Regions from separate parts of the Acidovorax sp. K2F genome, predicted to be linked through region 1. Evidence: riboswitches for the same ligand, from Rfam matches in the RefSeq annotation. Region 1 holds a riboswitch; the other holds the start of a gene.

Evidence for each region. Region 1 has a riboswitch for thiamine pyrophosphate ahead of thiC (phosphomethylpyrimidine synthase ThiC). Riboswitches for the same ligand answer to the same signal wherever they lie in the genome.
Region 2: another riboswitch for thiamine pyrophosphate. It lies ahead of thiO (glycine oxidase ThiO); the one in region 1 lies ahead of thiC (phosphomethylpyrimidine synthase ThiC).

What each region holds. Positions count from the first base shown of each region.
Region 1 covers NZ_JAOBSQ010000009.1:161,467-172,069, reverse strand. The annotation lists gene N4G42_RS04315 (methyl-accepting chemotaxis protein) at 1-1,384, opposite strand, end outside; gene thiC (phosphomethylpyrimidine synthase ThiC) at 1,578-3,455, opposite strand; TPP riboswitch at 3,596-3,719, opposite strand; gene N4G42_RS04305 (hypothetical protein) at 3,774-3,950, opposite strand; gene lpxC (UDP-3-O-acyl-N-acetylglucosamine deacetylase) at 3,958-4,881, opposite strand; gene N4G42_RS04295 (methyl-accepting chemotaxis protein) at 5,075-6,856, shown strand; gene ftsZ (cell division protein FtsZ) at 6,997-8,238, opposite strand; gene ftsA (cell division protein FtsA) at 8,390-9,619, opposite strand; gene N4G42_RS04280 (cell division protein FtsQ/DivIB) at 9,727-10,530, opposite strand; gene N4G42_RS04275 (D-alanine--D-alanine ligase) at 10,530-10,603, opposite strand, start outside.
Region 2 covers NZ_JAOBSQ010000030.1:230,673-241,275, forward strand. The annotation lists gene N4G42_RS10185 (3-hydroxyacyl-CoA dehydrogenase) at 1-654, opposite strand, end outside; gene N4G42_RS10190 (hypothetical protein) at 761-2,938, shown strand; gene N4G42_RS10195 (thiamine phosphate synthase) at 3,041-3,937, opposite strand; gene N4G42_RS10200 (thiazole synthase) at 3,930-4,739, opposite strand; gene thiS (sulfur carrier protein ThiS) at 4,818-5,015, opposite strand; gene thiO (glycine oxidase ThiO) at 5,012-6,145, opposite strand; TPP riboswitch at 6,197-6,342, opposite strand; gene thiD (bifunctional hydroxymethylpyrimidine kinase/phosphomethylpyrimidine kinase) at 6,411-7,286, shown strand; gene N4G42_RS10220 (purine-cytosine permease family protein) at 7,367-8,647, opposite strand; gene N4G42_RS10225 (hypothetical protein) at 9,382-9,792, shown strand; gene N4G42_RS10230 (RidA family protein) at 9,892-10,290, opposite strand.

The DNA.
Region 1 (10,603 bases):
AAGCGGTGATCTCCGCAATGATGTCGGACACGCGCCGCACGCTGCTCACGATCTCGGTCATGGTCTGGCCGGCCTGGCTCACCAGGCGCGAGCCGTCTTCGACCCGCTCCACCGACGAACCGATCAGGCCCTTGATCTCCTTGGCAGCTTCGGCGCTGCGCTGCGCCAGGTTGCGCACCTCGCTGGCCACCACCGCAAAGCCACGGCCCTGCTCACCGGCACGGGCGGCTTCCACCGCCGCGTTGAGCGCCAGGATGTTGGTTTGGAACGCAATCGAATCGATCACGCCCGTGATGTCCGCGATCTTGCGCGAGCTGGTGGTGATCTGGTCCATGGTGGTCACCACCTGCGACACCACGGCGCCGCCGCGTGCAGCCACCTCGGCGGCGGACGAGGCAAAGTCGCTGGCCTGGCGCGAGGCCTGGGCGCTTTGCTGCACGGTGCTGGTCAGCACCTCCATCGATGAGGCGGTCTCTTCCAGGTTGGCCGCTGTCTGCTCGGTGCGGTGGCTCAGGTCATGGTTGCCGCTGGCGATCTCGGAGCTGGCGGTGGAGATGTTGCCCGCCGCGTCCTGCACCTGGCGCACCAGGTCACGCAACGAGTCCTGCATGCGGCCCATGGCGCCTACCAGCTGGCCCACTTCATCCTGGTTCATGGCCGCCACATCGCGCGACAAGTCGCCACTGGCAATGCGTTCGGCCAGCTCCTGCGCCTGTCCGAGGGATTTTGTGATGGAACGCACGCTGAAGAACGTGAGCGGAATCAGCACCGCCAGCGCCAGCACCAGGCCCACACCAATCAGCGCGGCCATGGTGGAGGTGCGCGATTCGACACCCGCGCGGGCCTCGTCCATCTGCGCACGAGCCGAACCCGCCAGGCTGGAGAACAGCTTGTCGGTGGCTTCCATGTGGACCTTCAGGCGGTCGGCGTAGGCGCCGCCCCCTGCGCCGTCAAGCTGCGCGCCCTCGATCTTCTCGAAGATGGGTGAGATGCCAGTTTCGTACTGCTTGATCTCGTCGAGCGATTTGTCGATCGAGGCCACAAACTCGGCATCGCCCGACTGCACTTGCCGCACATCGGCCAGGCGCTTGCGCAGGGAGGTCAGGGTTTTGGCCCAGGACTCGCGCAGGGCCGAGACCTCGACCGAGTTGTTGAAGTTGATGATGATGTCTTTTTCGGTCCGGCGCAGGTCACCCAGGGTGGTACGCAGCTCGGACATGTCTGTCAGCGTCTGCACGCGTTCTGAAAACAGCACCTGCAGCGTGCCGCGCGTTCGGTCCAGGGCCACGTAGCCCATGGCACCAATGACGACCAGAAGGATCAGGGAAAAGACGGTTCCGAAGTAGAGACGCGTGCGGATGGAGAAGCGGCCGAGAGCATTCATGGCTCTTCCTTACATTTTTTAACAGACAGTCCAGCATAGCAAATTTGGTGCCACACACACCCCCCACCTTCTGGGCCGGGGGTGGGCGGGACTATATGCCGGGCAAGGCGGTCCACCGCACAGGGTAAGCACGGCCCCGGGACCCTGTTTCAGGGAATCCTCGGGGCCAGTAGCTGCGCTTATTGCGCTGCTGTCACACGGGCTTGAGCGGGATGTACAGCTCGCCCCCGCCTTTCTGGAACTCGGCCGCCTTGGTCTGCATGCCCTGGGCCAGGGCTTCAGCCTCGGCCACGCCCTTCTGGGCGGCGAAGTCACGCACCTCCTGGGTGATCTTCATCGAGCAGAACTTGGGGCCACACATCGAGCAGAAATGTGCCACCTTGGCCGAGTCCTTGGGCAGGGTCTCGTCGTGGTATTCCTTGGCCGTTTCGGGGTCCAGGCCCAGGTTGAACTGGTCCTGCCAGCGGAAGTCAAAACGCGCCTGGCTGAGCGCATCGTCGCGCGAGCGAGCGCCGGGGTGGCCCTTGGCCACATCGGCCGCGTGGGCGGCGATCTTGTACGCAATGATCCCCTGCTTCACGTCGTCGCGGTCGGGCAGTCCCAGGTGCTCCTTGGGCGTCACGTAGCACAGCATGGCCGTCCCCATCCAGCCGATCATGGCCGCGCCAATGGCCGAAGCAATGTGGTCGTAGCCGGGGGCGATGTCGATGGTCAGCGGGCCCAGGGTGTAGAACGGCGCCTCGTGGCAGGTCTTGAGCTGCTCGGTCATGTTGGCCTGGATCATGTGCATGGGCACATGGCCGGGGCCTTCGATCATGGTCTGCACGTCGTGCTTCCAGGCCACTTGCGTGAGTTCGCCCAGCGTGTGCAGCTCGGCAAATTGCGCTTCGTCATTGGCATCGGACGCGCAGCCTGGGCGCAGGCCATCACCCAGGCTGAACGACACGTCGTACGCCTTCATAATGTCGCAGATGTCTTCGAAGTGCTCGTACAGGAAGCTCTCGCGGTGGTGTGCCATGCACCACTTGGCCATGATGGAGCCGCCGCGCGAGACGATGCCCGTGCGCCGCTGCGCCGTGAGGTGGATGTAAGCCAGGCGCACGCCCGCATGGATGGTGAAGTAGTCCACGCCCTGCTCGGCCTGCTCGATCAGCGTGTCGCGGAAGATCGCCCAGGTCAGCTCCTCGGCCACGCCGCCCACTTTTTCGAGCGCCTGGTAGATCGGCACCGTGCCGATGGGCACAGGGCTGTTGCGCACGATCCAGTCGCGTGTGGTGTGGATGTTCTTGCCGGTGGACAGGTCCATCACGTTGTCGGCACCCCAGCGGATGGCCCAGACGAGCTTTTCCACTTCTTCTTCGATGCTGGAGGTGACGGCCGAGTTGCCGATGTTGGCGTTGATCTTGACCAGGAAGTTGCGGCCAATTGCCATCGGCTCCACCTCGGGGTGGTTGATGTTCGCGGGGATGATGGCGCGGCCCCGGGCCACTTCGTCGCGCACAAACTCAGGCGTGATGATGCGCGGGATGCTCGCACCCAGGGGGTTGCCCATCAGGCGCTTCTCGCGGCCTGCGTCGGCCATGTACTGCTCCATCCACTCGCGCTTGCCGTTTTCCCGGATGGCCACGTATTCCATCTCGGGCGTGATGATGCCCTTCTTGGCGTAGTGCATCTGCGTGACATTGGCACCCGCCTTGGCGCGCAGGGGCTTGCGCTGCAGCGCGGCGGCCTCGGCGCGCAGCTGGGCGAGGCGGGTGGCGTCTTCGCTCTTTTGGCCGTCGTCCAGCGCTACGGGCGCGCGGCCTTCGTAGTGCTCCACATCGCCACGGCCGGTGATCCAGCCACCGCGCACGCTGGCCAAGCCCTGGCGCACGTCGATCACGGCGTTGGGATCGGTGTAGGGGCCGGAGGTGTCGTACACGCTGACCAGCTCGCCGTTGGAGAGCGCGATGTCGCGCACAGGCACGCGCAGGTCGGTGTGCAGATGGCCGGGGATATAGGCCTTGCGGGATGCGGGGAAGGGTTCGCGGGTGCGTGCGAGCAGCTCGGCGAACTTTTCAGGGGCAGCCAGTGTGGCGTGTGGGTCGGGGGCGTTCATGGGCAGGTCTCCTGGTTCCGGTGGCGGTGGGTCTGCTCCGGAATGGACCTGTGCGCCCCCCAGGTACGGCAGCGCCTGGGGCATGGCGTGCCAGCAAAAACTGCAGGCACGGGGACAAGGAGGTCGGCTCTTCTTCCGCCGGTATGAACCGGATCAAGTTCGTCGGGTTCGCAAGCTCGCCTGAATTTCTTCACGCCTCTCGCATCTCAGCGCATTAGCACACCCCGGAGCAGGCGCGAGTATAGGGCAGAGGAAAAACGGGGCAGCAGAGCCCCCCAATCAACAGATACATCAGGCCAGGCGGCCGATGAGGATCACCGCGAAGAAAAAGACGGCGGCAATCACTGTCCAATTGAGGATGACGAGCCCCAGGCGCTTGTAGCGCGGCTGCCCGGTGCCCGCGTAAAACGCGAACGACACGGCCGCCGCCAGGAGCAGCAGCATGGCCAGCCAGCGAAAGATCAACATGTGCGTGCTACCAGGCGCGCGCAGGCTGCGCAAAGCCGGTGGGAGCCTGGCGCTCGTCCTCGAACGTGACCACCTCCCAGGCATCACGCTGGGCCAGCAGCTCACGCAGCAAGAGGTTGTTCATGGCGTGGCCCGAGCGGAACGCACTGTAGGCGGCCAGCAGCGGCTTGCCGATGAGGTACAGGTCACCCATGGCATCCAGGATCTTGTGCTTCACGAACTCGTCGTCATAACGCAGGCCGTCGCTGTTGAGCACCTTGTAGTCGTCCATCACGATGGCGTTGTCCAGCCCGCCGCCCAGCGCCAGGCCGTTGGAGCGCATCATCTCCACATCACGGGTGAAGCCGAAGGTGCGCGCCCGGGCAATGTCGCGGCTGTAGTTGCCTTGCCCCAGGTCAAACTCGACGCGCTGGCCAGTGGAGTCCACCGCCGGGTGGTCAAAGTCGATTTCGAAGCTGAGCTTGTAGCCGTGGTACGGCGTGAGGCGCGCCCACTTGGCGTTGGCACCCTCACCCTCGCGCACCTCCACGGGCCGGGTGACGCGGATAAAGCGCTTGGGTGCGTTCTGCAGTTCCACCCCGGCGCTTTGCAACAGGAACACAAACGAGGCCGAAGACCCATCGAGGATGGGGACCTCTTCGGCCGTGATGTCCACGTACAGGTTGTCGATGCCCAGCCCCGCACAGGCCGACATCAGGTGCTCCACCGTGTGCACCTTGGCATTGCCCACTGCGATGGTGGACGCCAGCCTCGTATCCGTCACCGCCTCGGCACGGATGGGAATGTCCACCGGCTGCGGCAGATCCACCCGCCGGAACACGATGCCTGTGTCCGGCTGCGCGGGCCGCAGGGTCAACTCGACCCGTTGGCCGCTGTGCAGACCCACGCCTACGGCGCGGGTCAGGGTCTTGAGGGTGCGTTGCTGGAGCATCTGCGCATTTTAGTTTCTGCGGCACCGCCCCGCACGTGCCGAGGTCTTGTCGCACCTCAAAGCGACGCGTACGTAGAGCTACCGCCGCGTTTTCACCTACTGTGCAGGCCCCATGGTTCGCCGCACAATTTGGTACACAGGGCCTTAACAACCACAACATGAACACACGACACCCGCCCCACAGGAGACTCCCATGAGCAAACTCAGTTTCAAGATGAAAGTCATGCTCATGATCGGCACCGCGCTCACGGCGCTGCTGATCATGGCCATCCTGTCACTCCTCCAGGAGCGGCGACTGATCACCGAGTCCCGCAAGGACCTGCTGACCACCGCCGTCCAGTCCGCACACAGCATCGTGGTCGGTTACCAGGCCAAGGCCGCGAGTGGCGCCATGTCGGTGGAAGACGCGCAGAAGGCTGCCAAGGACGCCCTGCGCATTGCACGCTACGGTGGCCCCGAGGGCAAGACCGAATATTTCTACATCTGGACCACCGAGGGCGTTGGCGTGATGCACCCCTTCAAGACCGAGTGGGACGGGCAGGACATGCTCGGCAAGGTCAAGGATGGTTCGGGCGTGGACATCATCGGCCTGCTGGTCAACGGCATGCGCAGCAGCAAGGACGGCAAGGCCTTTGTGCCCACCATGTTCGCGCGCCCCGGCCAGCAGACACCCGTGCCCAAGCTGCAGTACATAGTCAAAGTGGACGGCTGGAACTGGATGGTGGGCTCCGGGCTGTATACGGACGACGTCGATGCCATGCTGCGCAAGGCCCTGTGGTCGAGCCTTGCACTGGTGGTCGCGGTGTTTGTGGCGGTGGGGGTGATCGGCCTGCTGGTGTCGCGCTCGGTGTTGCGCCAGATTGGTGGCGAACCCACCCACGCCATTGCCATCATGTCCGAAGTGGCCGAAGGCAACCTGGATGCCCAGATTCCGGCTGCACCGCCCGGCTCCATGCTCGATGGCTTGGCCCACATGGTGGCCTCGCTGCGCAAGCTGGTGACCGAGGTACGGTCGGCCACGGACAGCATTGCTACGGCGTCGGGGGAAATTGCCCAGGGCAACAACGACCTGGCCCACCGCACCGAAGACACGGCCAGCAACCTGCAAACCACCGCCAGCAGCATGGAGGAGCTGACCAGCACCGTCAAGCAGACATCGGACTCCGCGCAAACCGCCAACCAGATGGCAACTTCAGCGGCTGCCGTGGCGGCGCGCGGAGGGGAAGTGGTGTCCCGAGTGGTATCCACCATGCAGGACATCAACGCCAGCAGCAACAAGATCAGCGACATCATCGGCGTCATCGACGGGATCGCGTTCCAGACCAACATCCTGGCGCTCAACGCCGCCGTCGAGGCAGCGCGCGCAGGTGAACAGGGTCGCGGTTTCGCGGTGGTCGCCAGCGAAGTACGCAGTCTGGCACAGCGCAGCGCTGCAGCCGCCAAGGAAATCAAGACATTGATCGACGCTTCCGTGGAGAAGGTGGCATCGGGCACGCAACTGGTGGGCAATGCAGGCGCCACCATGACCGAGATCGTGGACAGCGTTCAACGCGTGACAGACATCATTGGAGAAATCCGCTCAGCCACATCGGAGCAGAGCCAGGGCATTGCCCAGGTCAACACCGCCGTGAACCAGCTGGACCAGATGACCCAGCAGAACTCAGCGCTGGTGGAGCAGTCGGCTGCAGCAGCAGACAGCCTGCGCGAGCAAGCCATGAAGCTCACCCAGGTGGTGGCGCTGTTCCGCGTGAACGGCAGCACCTCCGCGCCCGCCCCGGCCAGCCGCCCCGCAGCTGCGCCCCGCCCCGCAGTGGCACCTGCCGTGCGTGCGGCAGCGCCCCGCCCGGCCCTGGCCAAGGCGCCGGCAGCCCCTCGTGCTGCTGCGCCTTCACCCGCGCCAGCGGCGGCATTGCCCCCCAAGGCAAGCAGCCCCAAGCCTGCGGCTGACAATAACGATGACTGGGAATCTTTCTGACCACTCAGAGGCCTGGGGCGGCCCAGGCCTGAGAGCCTGCTGACGTTCGCCCAGTCAAAAAGCCCTACCAGCTTGCGCCGGCAGGGCTTTTTGTCTTGCAGCCCCCGGGAGGGGGCCGCAGGGTGCGATCAGCGCGGTTGTCAGTCCGCTTGCTTGCGCAGGAAGGCGGGGATTTCCAGGTCATCCATACCGCCGGACGACAGGGCATCCACGCGGGCTGCGGCCTGCGTGCGGTTGGTACGCCACACGCTGGGTACCGACATGCTGCCATAGTCGGCCTGCGCGCTGCCCGTGTGGCCGCCTTGCACGCCCACGGCACCACCCAGCGTACCCACACCGGCGACAGGCATTTGGTAGGCCATGTTGTCCGTACCCGTGCGCAGGCCACCCTGCACCACCGAGATGGGCTGCCGGCGCGCATTGGCACGCGACAGACCCGTGGCCACCACGGTCACGCGGATCTCGTCACCCAGGCTTTCGTCATAGGCAGCACCAAAGATCACGTGCGCGTCGGTCGATGCGTAGGCGTTGATGGTGTTCATGGCCTGGCGTGACTCGGACAGCTTGAGGCTGCCCTTGCTGGCCGTGACCAGCACCAGCACACCCTTGGCGCCCGACAGGTCGATGCCTTCGAGCAGCGGGCAGGCGATGGCCTGCTCGGCTGCGATGCGTGCGCGGTCTGGGCCGCTGGCCGTGGCCGTGCCCATCATGGCTTTGCCCGGCTCGCCCATCACGGTGCGCACGTCTTCAAAGTCCACGTTCACCTGGCCGTATTCGTTGATGATCTCAGCGATACCGCCCACAGCGTTCTTGAGCACGTCATTGGCGTGCGCAAAGGCCTCGTCCTGGGTGATGTCGTCGCCCAGCACGTCCAGCAGCTTCTCGTTGAGCACAACAATCAGCGAGTCCACGTTGGCTTCCAGTTCAGCCAGGCCATCGTCCGCATTCTTCATGCGGCGACCGCCTTCCCAGTCGAAAGGCTTGGTGACCACGCCCACCGTCAGGATGCCCATCTCCTTGGCCACGCGCGCGATCACGGGCGCAGCGCCCGTGCCCGTGCCGCCGCCCATGCCCGCCGTGATGAACAGCATGTGGGCGCCAGAGATGGCTTCACGGATATCGGCCACCGCCGCCTCAGCCGCATCGCGGGCTTTCTCGGGCTTGCCCCCAGCACCCAGGCCGCTGTTGCCCAGCTGGATGACGCGGTGCGCCGAGCTGCGCGTGAGCGCCTGTGCATCGGTGTTGGCGCTGACAAACTCCACGCCCTGCACGCTGCGGGCAATCATGTGCTCGACGGCATTGCTGCCGCCACCGCCCACACCGATCACCTTGATCTGGGTGCCCTGGTTGAATTCTTCGGCTTCGATCATTTCGATGGTCATCTTGGAGCTCCTGGTTCTAAATTCGTATGCAATTGCCAATTGAGAGATGGGATCATTTTTCTTGTAGTGCGTGGCGGTCCTGTACATCGCCATCGCTCGCGCGGTATCTGGTGAGGGCTTCCACGCGCTAGCCACAGGGGGTATTTCATGGTCAGAAATTCCCCACGATGAAATCTTTGAAGCGCCCGAATGCGGTCTTCATGGACCCACTCTTCTGAGCCACCTTGAAGCCGCGCAGACGTGCCAGGCGCGCTTCTTCCAGCAGCCCCATCACGGTGGCTGCACGGGGCTGGGCCACCATGTCAGCCAGGGCGCTGGAATACTTCGGTATGCCGCGCCGCACGGGCTTGAGGAAGATGTCCTCGCCCAGTTCGATCATTCCCGGCATGACCGAGCTGCCGCCCGTGAGCACGATGCCCGACGACAGCACTTCTTCGTAGCCCGACTCGCGCACCACCTGCTGCACGAGCGAGAAGATTTCTTCGACACGCGGCTCGATCACACCGGCCAGCGCCTGCTTGCTCAGCATGCGCGGGCTGCGGTCGCCCAGGCCGGGCACTTCCACCTGCGCCTCGGGGTCAGCCAACAGTTGCTTGGCGTAGCCGCTTTCCACCTTGATGTCCTCCGCGTCCTTGGTCGGCGTGCGCAGTGCCATGGCGATGTCGCTGGTGATGAGGTCGCCCGCAATCGGAATCACCGCGGTGTGGCGAATCGCGCCGCCAGTGAAGATGGCGACATCGGTCGTGCCCGCGCCGATGTCCACCACCACCACGCCCAGCTCGCGCTCGTCGTCAGTGAGCACGGCCTGGCTGCTGGCCAGAGGATTGAGCATGAGCTGCTCGACCTCCAGGCCGCAGCGGCGCACACACTTGATGATGTTCTCGGCCGCGCTCTGCGCGCCGGTCACGATGTGGATCTTGGCCTCCAGGCGGATGCCGCTCATGCCGATGGGCTCCTTCACATCCTGCCCGTCGATCACGAATTCCTGCGGCTCCACCAGCAACAGGCGCTGGTCGCTGCTGATGTTGATGGCCTTGGCCGTCTCCACCACGCGGGCCACGTCGGCCGACGTGACTTCCTTGTCCTTCACCGCCACCATGCCGCTGGAGTTGAGACCGCGAATGTGGCTGCCCGTGATGCCGGTGTAGACGCGCTGGATCTTGCAGTCCGCCATCAGCTCGGCCTCTTTCAGCGCCTGCTGGATGCTCTGCACGGTGGCATCGATGTTGACCACCACGCCGCGCTTGAGACCATTGCTCGGGGCCACGCCCAAGCCTGCGAGCTTGAGCTCGCCATTGGGCAGAACCTCGGCCACCACAGCCATGACCTTGGCGGTGCCAATGTCCAGCCCCACGACGACGTCTTTGTATTCTCTTGCCATATCAGTCTCTGCCCTTCTCGGTTCTGTCCCGCTGTCCCACCAACCCCTCGCACCGCCCTCTCGGGGCCCGCAGAGTGCTGCGTCTTGCTCTGTCTTGCCTCATGCCATTACCTCTTGCGCACGGCCGTCGCGCCGGTTGCGTCTGCAGTCACTGTGGTCACACCCCGCAGGCGCAGGGCGTAGCCCCCGGCGTGGCGCAGGTCCGCAGACTCCAGCGCGTCCACGCGGCGGCCATACTGCGCGGCCACCTGGGTCAGGGTGCGTACAAAACGCTGCGTGCGCTGCACCACTTCCTGCGGCGTACCGCCTCCCAGCTCCACCACGGCCTCACTGTCGAGGGTGGCGCGCCAGCCGCCTCGCCCGGTCAGCTGCAGCTCTTCCACGTCCAGGCCCAGAGGTTTGAACACGGGCTCCAGCAGCCCATACATCTGCAGCACCTCGGCCGAGCTGCCTGTAGGCCCCTGCAGGCGCGGCAGGCCCTCCTGCTCCACATCGCCCACATTGGCCTCGAAGACTTCGCCCTGGCTGTTGACCAGCGCTGAGCCGGTGTCCGGCCCCCAGTACGCCACCGCGTCATGCTCCTGCAGCTCCACACGCAAGCTGCCGGGGTACACCCGACGCACTTGCGCGCGGCGTACCCAGGGCACCTGCTCGAAGGCCTCGCGGGCGGCACGCAGATCCACGGTGAAGAAGTTGCCCACCAGATGTGGCGCCACGTTGGCCCGCAGGGTCACCGCGTTGTTGTGCACCAGCTCGCCCTGCACCACGATGCGTGCGATGGCAAAGCCGGGGTAGCGCAGCACCCACCCCACCCCCGCCGCCAGCACGGCCAGGGCGCAGCCCACGAACAGGACCGACGCGGTCAGGTTCATGAGCTTGACGTCCAGGGGTGCGGGCAGCGTCTGGGTCATCAGGCGGCCTTTGGTTTTGCGGGCGTGTCGAGGGCCGCATCCGCGAGGATGCGCAGACACAGCTCTTCGTAGC
Region 2 (10,603 bases), on a different contig from region 1:
GCGGTCGATGGTGGCGAAATCGGCCACGCCTTCGCCCACGATGCGCAGGGCCTCCGTGCCGAAGCCGCGCCCCGCGTGGTTCACGATGAAGCCAGGGGTGTCCTGCGCCTGTACAGGGGTATGGCCCATTTCCTTGGCATACGTGGCCAGCGCAGTGCAGATCGCTGGATCTGTCTTGAGGCCCGCGATCACCTCCACCACCTTCATCAAAGGGACGGGGTTGAAGAAGTGGAACCCGGCCAGGCGTTCGGGGCGCTTGAGGGCTGCGCCAATGGCCGTCACGGACAGGGAGGACGTGTTCGTGGCCAGCACCGCATCGGCGCGCACCACCCCTTCCAGTTCGACGAAGAGAGCCTGTTTGGCATCCAGCCGCTCCACGATGGCTTCCACCACCAGATCGCAGGCCGCCAGGTCTGCCGCCGTTTTGACGGGGTGCAGCCGCGCGGTCAGCGCTGTGGCTTGGTCCGCTTCGATCCGGCCCTTGGCGACCAGCTTGTTCCATTGCTCCTGCAAGGCGGCCCGAGCGGCGTCGGCGGCTCCGGGGTTGGCGTCCAGCAGAAAAACCTGGCTGCCAGCCTGGGCAGCAATTTGCGCGATGCCCCGGCCCATGGCACCGGTACCCACGATGGCGATCTTGGGAAACTGAATTTTCATAGCGGCATTATGGCTCTGGCCTTATCTGGGTCTTATGTGCAAGAATCCTCCGGACCGAAAAACAGAATTGATTGTGAAAATCCGTAACACCGTTTTTGGACCAGGATTGTGGGCGCTTGCAGCCGGTGCTTCGGCGCTGTCCCTGGGCAATGGTAGTGGTACGGTCGTGTTGGGTGCCCCGGTCGATCTCTCGTTCGAGTTGCAGCCCGACCCGGGCACGGATGTCGCATCGTCCTGCGTCACGGCCAAGCTGGTGGCAGGCGACAACGCCATCAGTGACAACAAGGTGCGCGTGGTCCCATTGCCCGAGGTGCGTGGGCGTCCTTCAGGGGTCCGCGTGCTGGCCTCGGTATCGCTGGATGAACCGGTTCTCACCGTGACCCTGACCGCAGGGTGCAACGGAAAAACCACGCGCAGCTACACCTTCCTCTCGGATTTGCCGACCACCGTCACCCGGTCCACCTCTGCATCCCCGGTGGACTTGGCGCGGCTTCCTGCAGCAACCCCCAGCGCAGCTTCAGAGTCACAGCTTTCGCCTTCACAGGGCAGTGGCAGTGCATCTGCGGCTGCCGCCGGTGCGATGCAGGCCACCAGGCCCCGTGACAAGGCGCCTGCACTGGCAAGGGCCTCGGGCTCGCCCTCCGCTGAGAGCCGCCCTCCCGGCTCTCCAACTGCCGCGCGGCCTTCCGCGCGTGTGGGCACGGCAGCACCTGGCAAGTCGGTGGTGGCCGCTGCACCTGCAGCGCGCTCGCGTTTGGTGGTTGAGCCCCTGGACACCTGGCTGGACAGTCCTGTGGCGTTGCGCTCTACCGCGCAGCTACCCACGGCGCCTTCTGAAGAGATGTCGGCCCTGCGCACCCAGGCCGCCGCGTTGTGGAGGTCGTTGAACGCGCAGCCGGAAGAATTGCAAAAAGACGGCGAACGGTTGAAGGCGCTGGAATCAGACACCGCCGCATTGCGAGCACAGGCCGCCAAGGACCGTGCAGCCGCTGGCCAGTTGCAGCAGCAGCTGGAGGCGATGGAACAGGAGCGTTTTCCTGCGACGGTGGTATATGCCTTGGGCGGTCTGCTGGCCTTGGCCTTGGCGGGGGTGGCATGGATGTGGTCGCGGATGCGCAGCGCCTCTGACAAGGCAGTGCGTTCGTGGCGCGATTCTGTGGCCTTGGGCGCACGTGGCGATGCAGCATCGGCGCATGAAGAAGCGGTCAGTCTTACCCCCCATCCCGGCGACACGTGGCTGCCGTCGGAAACCCAGCCTCATGCCGTCGCGGCGAACCCCGAGTCCGGTGCCATGCCCCTGCGCAAGGCAGCCCCTGCGGCCGTGGAACCGCGCTTCGTAGCGACCAGCCCGGCGGCGAGTGCTCCCGCCCCCTTGCAGGCGAAGTCGGTTTCCGCGCCGGCCGCCGCCTCGGTAGCGCCCCACATCGTCAACCCTGAAGAGCTGTTTGACATCCAGCAGCAGGCTGAATTTTTTGTCTCGGTGGGCGAGCACCAGCAGGCCATCGAGGTGCTGAAGAATCACATTGCCGAGCACCGCCAGACCTCGCCCTTGGCCTACCTGGAGCTATTGCGGCTGTACCACACGCTCAGCCGTGTGGATGAGTTTGCGCAGCTGCGAACGCAGTTCATGCAGTCCTTCAACGCGCAAGTGCCGGAGTTTGCGGGCTTTCACCGCACGGGCCGCATGCTGTACCACTACACCGACGCACTCGCCGAGATCGAGGCCGAGTGGACAACGCCTGCGGTGCTGGGCTTGCTGGAGAAATTCCTGTTCCGCCGCACGGGCGCTGAAGCGGTGGAGCCGTTTGATCTGGCGGCCTATGACGATCTTTTGCTGCTGCTGGCGATTGCACAGACCACGCCCGCCAGCGCGCGTGGTGCAGCGCCCCCGCGCAAGCGGACGACGCCCCTGGCACCGCCCCGGTCCGAGACCCTGGTGGCACCTGCAGCTCCTGCACCGGTGGCGCTGCACGACGACCAGCCACTTGATTCACTGGCAGCCAGCCTGGAGTTCGAGTTCGCGATGAAGGCCCAGCAGGAGCCCGAGCCCGTGCGCTCTGCAGCCACTCCCTCCAGGCCCGCAGCAGCAGTAGGCGAGGATTCGCGGGGCATTCCGCTCGACCTGGATCTGTCGGAACCACCCCACCTCACGCTCAGCGATCTGCCCCCGGTGCCCGTGACGGCGCCGCCGCCAGCGGGCCAGCCGGTCGGCTTTGGCATGGAGAACGATCTCATGGAGCTCCGCCTTGAGCTGGAGCAGATGAAGAAGCCCGACAACAAGTAGCGAGCAGGCGACCAATCGGCCACCCGGCGACTATCCAGGTGGCGCTGCGATGGTCGTGAGGGATGCGCGATAACCGCCGTGGCAGCTATCGCCACCGAGCCGTCACCGCATCAGCGCCATCAGCTCTGCGGCCGATGCTTCAGGGTCCGGTGCATTGACCAAGGCACGCACCACGGCCACGGAACCCACGCCAGTGGCCAGTACCCTGGGGAACTGCTCGGCGCTGATCCCACCAATCGCCACCTGCGGGTAGTGCCGCATCAGCCGCGCATACACGCCCAGCCTGCCCACGCCCTGGGGAGCGGTGGCCATTTTTTTCAGGGTCGTGGGGAACACTGCACCCATCGCGATATAGCTGGGCCCCACGGCGTCGGCACGCACCATTTCGGCATATCCATGGGTGCTCACGCCCAGACGCAGGCCCGAGCGATAAAGCGTTTGCAGTTGCTCTGCGGTGAGTGCGTCCAGGTCTTCCTGGCCCAGATGAATGCCGTAGGCGCCAGCTTCGATGGCGTCCCGCCAGTGGTCGTTGACGAACAACAGCGCGCCTGTGCCTTGCACCGCCTGGACGGCGGCCTGAACTTCGGTCCGGATGGCCTGGGCGTCGTCCGACTTGAAGCGCAATTGCACCGTGGGCACCCCGGCACGTGCCATGCGGCCCACCCACTGGGCGTCGGGCAGTACGGCATACAAGCCCAGGTGCTCCGGGCACGCGGCGAACTGCTGGGCGCGCGGAAGGCGCTGCAGGCCAAAGTCCTGGGGCTCGTCCGGCCATTGCTCGGGCTGTGCACTGCCAGTGCGCAGCGCGCGCACCTGCCAGGCGCGGGCCAGGCATTCTGCGTCATGGGCGATGAAGCCCAATTGGCTGCAGGCCTGTAGCGCGGCGAGGTAGACAGGGTCCTGCAACGTGGGGGCTGGCACGGGCTCGGGCGCAAACCCCGCAAAGGTGGCCGCGTGGTGGCTCAGGATGGCCTGCGCCAGGGTGGTGGTGTCATGCATGGGCGTGGTGCCAGAAAGGGGTGCCCAGCACGGGGGTGCTGGGCTGGGCGGCGTCTTGTGCGGCCATGGCACCGGCTAGGCGGGCTGCGCGCCCGGCGCTGACGGCATCGGCAAATGCGCCGGCCATGGTCACGGGGTCTTGGGCCAGGGCCACGGCGGTGTTCAGCAGCACGCCGTCGTAGCCCCATTCCATGACCTGGCAGGCGTGCGAAGGCAGGCCCAACCCGGCATCCACCAGCATGGGCACGTTCAGGCGCTCGCGCAGCGTTTGCAGCGCATAGGGGTTGACCGGGCCGCGCCCGGTGCCGATGGGGGCGGCCCAAGGCATCACGGCCTGGCAGCCCACATCGACGAGGCGCTGGCAGAGCACCAGGTCTTCGGTGCAGTAGGGCAGCACCTGAAAACCTTCCTTGATGAGGTGCTCGGCCACGCCCACCAGGTTCAGCGTGTCGGGCTGCAGGGTGTAGTCATCGCCGATCAGCTCCAGTTTGATCCAGGGGGTGTTGAACACCTCACGCGCCATCTGGGCGGTGGTGATGGCCTCTTGCGCGCTGTGGCAGCCAGCGGTGTTGGGCAGCACGGGCACGTTGAGCTTGCGCAGCAGATCCCAGAAGCTGCTGCCGCTTTCGGCCGGGTTGCTGCCCTGGCGGCGCAGGGATGCCGTAACCATGGCGGGCTTGGCGCGTTGCACAGCGGCTTCGAGCACGGCGGGCGATGGGTAGCGCGAGGTGCCCAGCAGCAGGCGGCTGGCGAACGTCTGGCCATACAGCACCAGCGGGTCTTGGGGCGTCGGAGTGGTCATTGGTTTACTATGATTTTTGTAGCTGCTAGTGCATGATTTATAAGCGCTTACAGCTCTTTTGATTGAATTTTGGCTGATTCAGCCGCCCGTGACCGGCGAGATGATCTCCACACGGTCGCCAGGCTGCAGCGCATGGGCGGCGTAGCGGGTGTTGGGCACAAAAGTGGTGTTCACCGCCACGGCAAACGGGGGGCGCGCTTCGATGGCGGCCACAGCATCGGCCACGGTGGCACCTTCGGGCAGTTCGTGTGGGATTTGGTTGATCGAGATGTTCATGCAAATGCGGGGGCTGCAACGCCGGTCGGGGCGGGTGCGGCTGGCTCCAGTTCCAGCCGGAGGTCAAAACGTTCGGACAGGGTCGATTGTCCCGTGTTCAGCACCTCCAGGGTCACATCCAGCATGGCGGGCGAGATCATGAAGCCGTGGCGGTACAGACCGTTGATCTCCAGCACGCCCGGGCGGGTCTGGCGGATGGCGGGCAGGTTGTCGGGCAGCGTGGGGCGGCACTGCGTGGCCAGCTCGAGGATGCGGCCCTCGCCAAAGCCGGGGTGCACCGCATAGGCGGCGCTCAGCAGTTCCAGGGTGGAGCGAACACTGGCCGGGGAGCGGTCGTCGGACTCGATCTCGGTCGCGCCAATGACAAACAGATGGTCTTCCTTGGGCGCAATGTAGATGGGGTAGCGCGGGTGCACCAGCCGGGTGGGGCGCTGCAGCGTGACGTCGGGCGCATGGATGCGCACCACTTCGCCACGCACGCCGCGCAAGGCACTCCACTGGCCCTTGGCGCCCAGGCCCCGGCAGTCCAGCACCCGGTCAGGCTGGCCGGGTGCGCCGGGCGTAAAGGCTTCGGGCGACTGGGGCGTGTGCCAGTGCATGCGCACTCCCAGGCGCTCCATTTCCACCACCAGGGCGGCCAGCAACTGGCGGTTGTCTAGCTGGCCTTCGCCGGGCAGGTACAGGCCCTGGTTGAAGCGGTGCGCAAGGGCGGGCTCCACCTGCTCCAGGGCGCCACTATCGAGCTTTTGCAGGGCGGGCAGCTCGGGCAGGCCGCGCTGGTTGTTTTCGAGCTGGCGGGTGAAACGCTGGGCTTCGGTCGCGTCCTGGCGATGCCACACGATCAGCGTGCCGGCCTGCTGAAAAAAAACGGGTTCTGACAGAGCTGCCAGCAACTCGGGCCAGCGCGTCAACGCGTGGCGGCCCATGCGCACCACGCCGGGTTCGGTGATCGCGGACTCTGCCAGCGGCGCCAGCATGGCCGCGGCCACCGTAGCAGCCGAGTTCTCGGCGGCGGGGCTGCCCGCGTCATAGATGTCCACGCGGTGCCCCAGACGCGCAAGCTCCACAGCCAGCAGACGGCCCATGAGCCCTGCGCCCAGGATGGCAAAGGAAGAAGGTGGAAGTGACATAGCTCCGTCAGTGTGTCCATGTAGTGGCAAGCAGCCATGGACAAAACGGGGTCACCGTTGATGGAAACTCCCCACGCCAGCATGACCTGGATCGGGTAGCGGGGCTGCTGCGTGTGCCGCAGTGCACAGGGTTCTGTGCGGGCCCCAGGGTATTTCTCAGTCGCGCACCATGCGGTGGGACACCCCTGTTTCGTCCGGAAAATGAATTACAGCACATCCCCCATGCGCCCCGTTTTGACGTGGCGCATAGGCCATAATTTTTGCCATGATTTCACCGACGACCTCCTCGCCCTCCACGGGCCACCGCTACGCACGCGTGCTCTCCATTGCCGGGTCTGACAGCGGCGGCGGCGCGGGCATCCAGGCCGATCTCAAAACCTTCAGTGCCTTGGGCTGCTATGGCATGACGGCCATCACCGCCATCACGGCCCAGAACACCTGTGGGGTGACAGGCATCCATGGCATTCCGCCCGAGATGCTCAAGGCCCAGATCGATGCGGTGGTGCAGGACATTGGCGTGGACGCCGTCAAGATCGGCATGCTGCACTCACCGGACGTGGTGCACGTGGTGGCAGAAGCCATTCGGACCTATCAGCTGCCGCACGTGGTGCTGGACCCGGTGATGGTGGCCACCAGTGGCGATCGGCTGATTGCCCAGGAGACGGTGGCCGTGCTGGTCCAGGAGCTGTTTCCGCTGGCCGAAGTGGTCACGCCCAACCTGGACGAGGCCGGATGGCTGCTGGGGCGCAGCATCGAGGGCGTGGAGGCGCTGGAGCTGGCCGCGCAAGACCTGCTGCGACTGGGCGCCCGCGCCGCGCTGCTCAAAGGCGGGCACCTTCCGGGCGACTGGGTGGTGGATGTGTTGGCCGTGCAAGGCGGGGAACACGCACAAGGTCAGGGCCACCGGTTGCAGTCACAGCGCATTGCCACCCACAACGGGCATGGCACCGGGTGCACCCTGTCGTCAGCGATTGCCGCGCAGCTGGCACTGGGCCAGCCGCTGCAGCAGGCCGTGGAACAGGCACGGGCCTACATTCTGGGGGCCATTGCTGCCGGGGCGGATGTCACCACCGGCCACGGCCATGGCCCGCTCAACCACGGCTACGCGCCCGTGGCGCAGCGGGTGTTTCAGGCACTGTAGAGCGATTTTTGGGTGTTTTGAGACTCAAGCGCTAGTCAATCATGCGCTGAGCGCTCATCTTTTGATAGTGACTGATTGGTTCAGTGTGCCTTGGGCCTCGTGGCCCAGGCGAGCACAAAGCTGAACACCAGTGCGGGCAGGGCAGAGCCCGCGTCAGGCAGTACCTTGGGTGCCAGGTGGTACACCGCGATGCCCGCCAGCCAGATGGCCACGGGCGCCGCATTCACCTTGCGCGCAGCCGCCAGCAGGGCGGGCGCATCGGTGCCGAAGGCCAGGCGCCCCAGAATCACGCCAAACAGCGGCACAAACACCGAGCTGAGCAGCAGCAAGAACGGCTCCAGGCTGTGCATGGGTAGCACCAGTGCCAGCCCGGTGCACAGCGCGGCCACCAGCAGGCCCCAGGCGCGCACGCCCCAGCGCGGCAGCAGGCTGTGGGCCGACACGGCGCCCGAATAGGCGTCGCCATAGGCGTTGTCCACCTCGTCGATCAGGATCAGCGACAGCGCAATCAGCCCGCCCTGGGCCAGCAGCAGCGCCTGCACCAGGTCCTGGCTGGGCAAGGTCAGCGCCACCAGCACACCGAGGCTGTAGCACCAGATATTGGCCAGCGCATAGCCCAGCCAGGTGCCGCGCAGTGCCGAGCCGCCGTTCTTGCCATGGCGCGCGTAGTCAGCCACCAGCGGCAGCCACGAGATGGGCATGGCGATCACCAGGTCCAGAGCGGGCAGCACGCCCATGCCGCCGTCGCCCTTGCGTGTCCACAGCGCTTCAAAACCTTGGGTTTGCGCCAGCGAGAGGAACTGCCACGACAGCCACAGCAGCGACAACACGACCAGCGGCAGGGCAATGCGCGCAATCAGCTTGCGCACCAGCTGCACCATCGACCCGCTGATCAGCAGCATCACCACGCCGCCCCACAGCAGCGTCGCCAGCACGGGCCAGTGGGCACCGGCCATGGCGCCCGACTGCTGGCCGATGGCCACGGTGGCATCGCGCATCACCACCAGCTCGAACGTGCCCCAGCCCACCAGCTGCACGATGTTCAGGATGATCGGCAGGCTGGCAAACGTGCGGCCGTACACGGCATGCATCAGCCCGGCGCTGGCCAGGCCGCTGTCGCATCCCAGCTTGGCCACCCAGCCCAGCAGGCCCGCGCCCACGATGGAACCGGCGACGATGGCGATGAGTGCCTCTTTGGTGCCCAGCGCAGGCATCAGGTAGGCACCCACCTGCATGACCAGCAGGCCCACGCCCAGGCTGAACCAGAGCGAGGCGTGGTCATGCCACTGGAAAACGCGGCGGTCGGGGGAGACGGGAGCCAGCGCTTCGTTGGTGGCGTGCGTGGCAGGCGATGAGGACATGGAATGGCTCCGTAAGCAGATACAGAGCAGGGGCCGCCCACCAGTGCGCCCTGAAGTGTTCAGGGCCGTGCCATGGCGGACTTGCTTCCCTGCGCGAGGATGATCTCAAGCCTGCAAAGTAAAACAATGCAGGCAACAGGTTCGAAGGGTTTGATCTCAGCCCAGCAACGGATTTATTGCAGGACACCCCCAGCGATATGGTTGGATTCTAGTTAAACAGGGTTGAGTGAGGTCAACGAGCTGTTTCACAAGTGGCGCAGTTCATTTCCTTCATGGGTGCGAATGGCGCCTTGAGGCAGCGGTGACTGTCGAGAGCGGGCCCGCTCGCGTCCCCCGCCGTGGGGCAGAATCCGGCCACAAGCGGACCTGAAGAGTTATGAAAAACAGAATCATGTACATCGAGGCGAAGTCGGGCGGGCTGACTGGTCCTGCTCGAATCGGCCGCGTGACTGCGTCGAAGACAGGAGCGACTCTGTACTACCAAGGCAAATCGTTTCAGAGCCTCAAAGGCACTAGATTTAAGTCAAACTACTTTGACGTTGAGACTGGTGAACACTATTGGATATCGGGTCCGCGTCGAGATGGTAGGGATGCGCTCTATCCGACGAATATTCAGCCAGGCATTGATGCGGACGTGGCTGACGAGTACTGGACAAAGATCAGGCAGCAACCAATGTCCCGGCGGTCGTAGTGCAGTTTCCGAATTCCCACTTTGATTCCGCTAGCACCTGCGCATGGCGGCAGGCCCCGGCCAGCGGCAGACTTTCAACTTAAAAGGCAGACTCCCCGGCATGAGTAACCACTTCAATGACGCGCATCCATGGGATATGACCCTTGCGATGCAGCTCCCAGGGAAAGTAGTTCTCGTGGGATTGGCCTACTTCGAAGCGCGAGCCGAGGAGCCTTTCGAGCAGCAACAACTGTTCGGCCGCATCGTCCATGCAGATGAGCACAGCGGAATTCTGCTATCGCTGCAAGGCCTGCGGGACGGCGAGCAGTACAACCTACCTCCAGATACGCGCTCGTTTCGAGAAGCACCACCCGGTGAGTACCGGCTTCGGAGCACCGGAGAAGTGGTGGTCGACCCCGACTTCACGGTCACGTTCTCAATTCGAAAGCAAGCGAACACTCAGCACGAGGGCTGAAAACGGCCAGGAGCAGCCGATCGCGTCTGGCGAAAGCGGACTGTCAACGTTCGAGCTAAGCTCCAAGTACCTTAGGGCGTCAGCTTGGGGGGTTAGGCCTCACCGAGGCTGAGCCGCACTCTTGACTACAGTTGCGTCCACCTCGACGAGCTGGCCGGGATGGCCAAGGCATGCGACCCCAAGGAGCGTCGCTGGAGGAACGGCACCAGAGAACCACTGTTGTACGCCAGCCCAAGCCTTTGTTAGGTTCTCCTGCTCGCCTACGACATAGACAACAAGGCGCTGAACGTCCCCCATCGAGAAGCTATGGACCGAAAGCAGCGCGTCCAGATTGTTCAAGCACTGTGCGGCTTGAGCGAGCGGATCCATGACCCCCACGAGCTGGCCCGCTGAGTTGTGAGGTACCTGCCCGGCGACATGAAGTTGATTTCCGGTGCGTCGGGCGTATTCGTAGCCTGGTGTGGCCGCCAAACCGGCGGTTCGTTCAAGTTCGTTCATTCGCTTGGTCGGAAAAGTGAGGCCCAACGTTGAAGCAGAGTCGCGAGCTGCGGCTTAGCGAATTCGTTCCAAACACTATAGCTTTGCGCATGCGGCTGGGCCACGCCATGGAGTCGTTCATCGTCAGACGACGGCTTTGTAGCTGTCCACTGGCCGACTGCTCCGGGCCCAAAGCCGTCGTTCAGAAGCTCTGCCGGAAGCCGCAATTGACTTGCTGCAGCGGCTCTTGGAAATCCCGGTGTCTGCCGACTGGCGAGCTATAGTTTGTCGAGGTGACGCTTGCCGGTTTTAGCGGACTTTTGTACTTGGATGT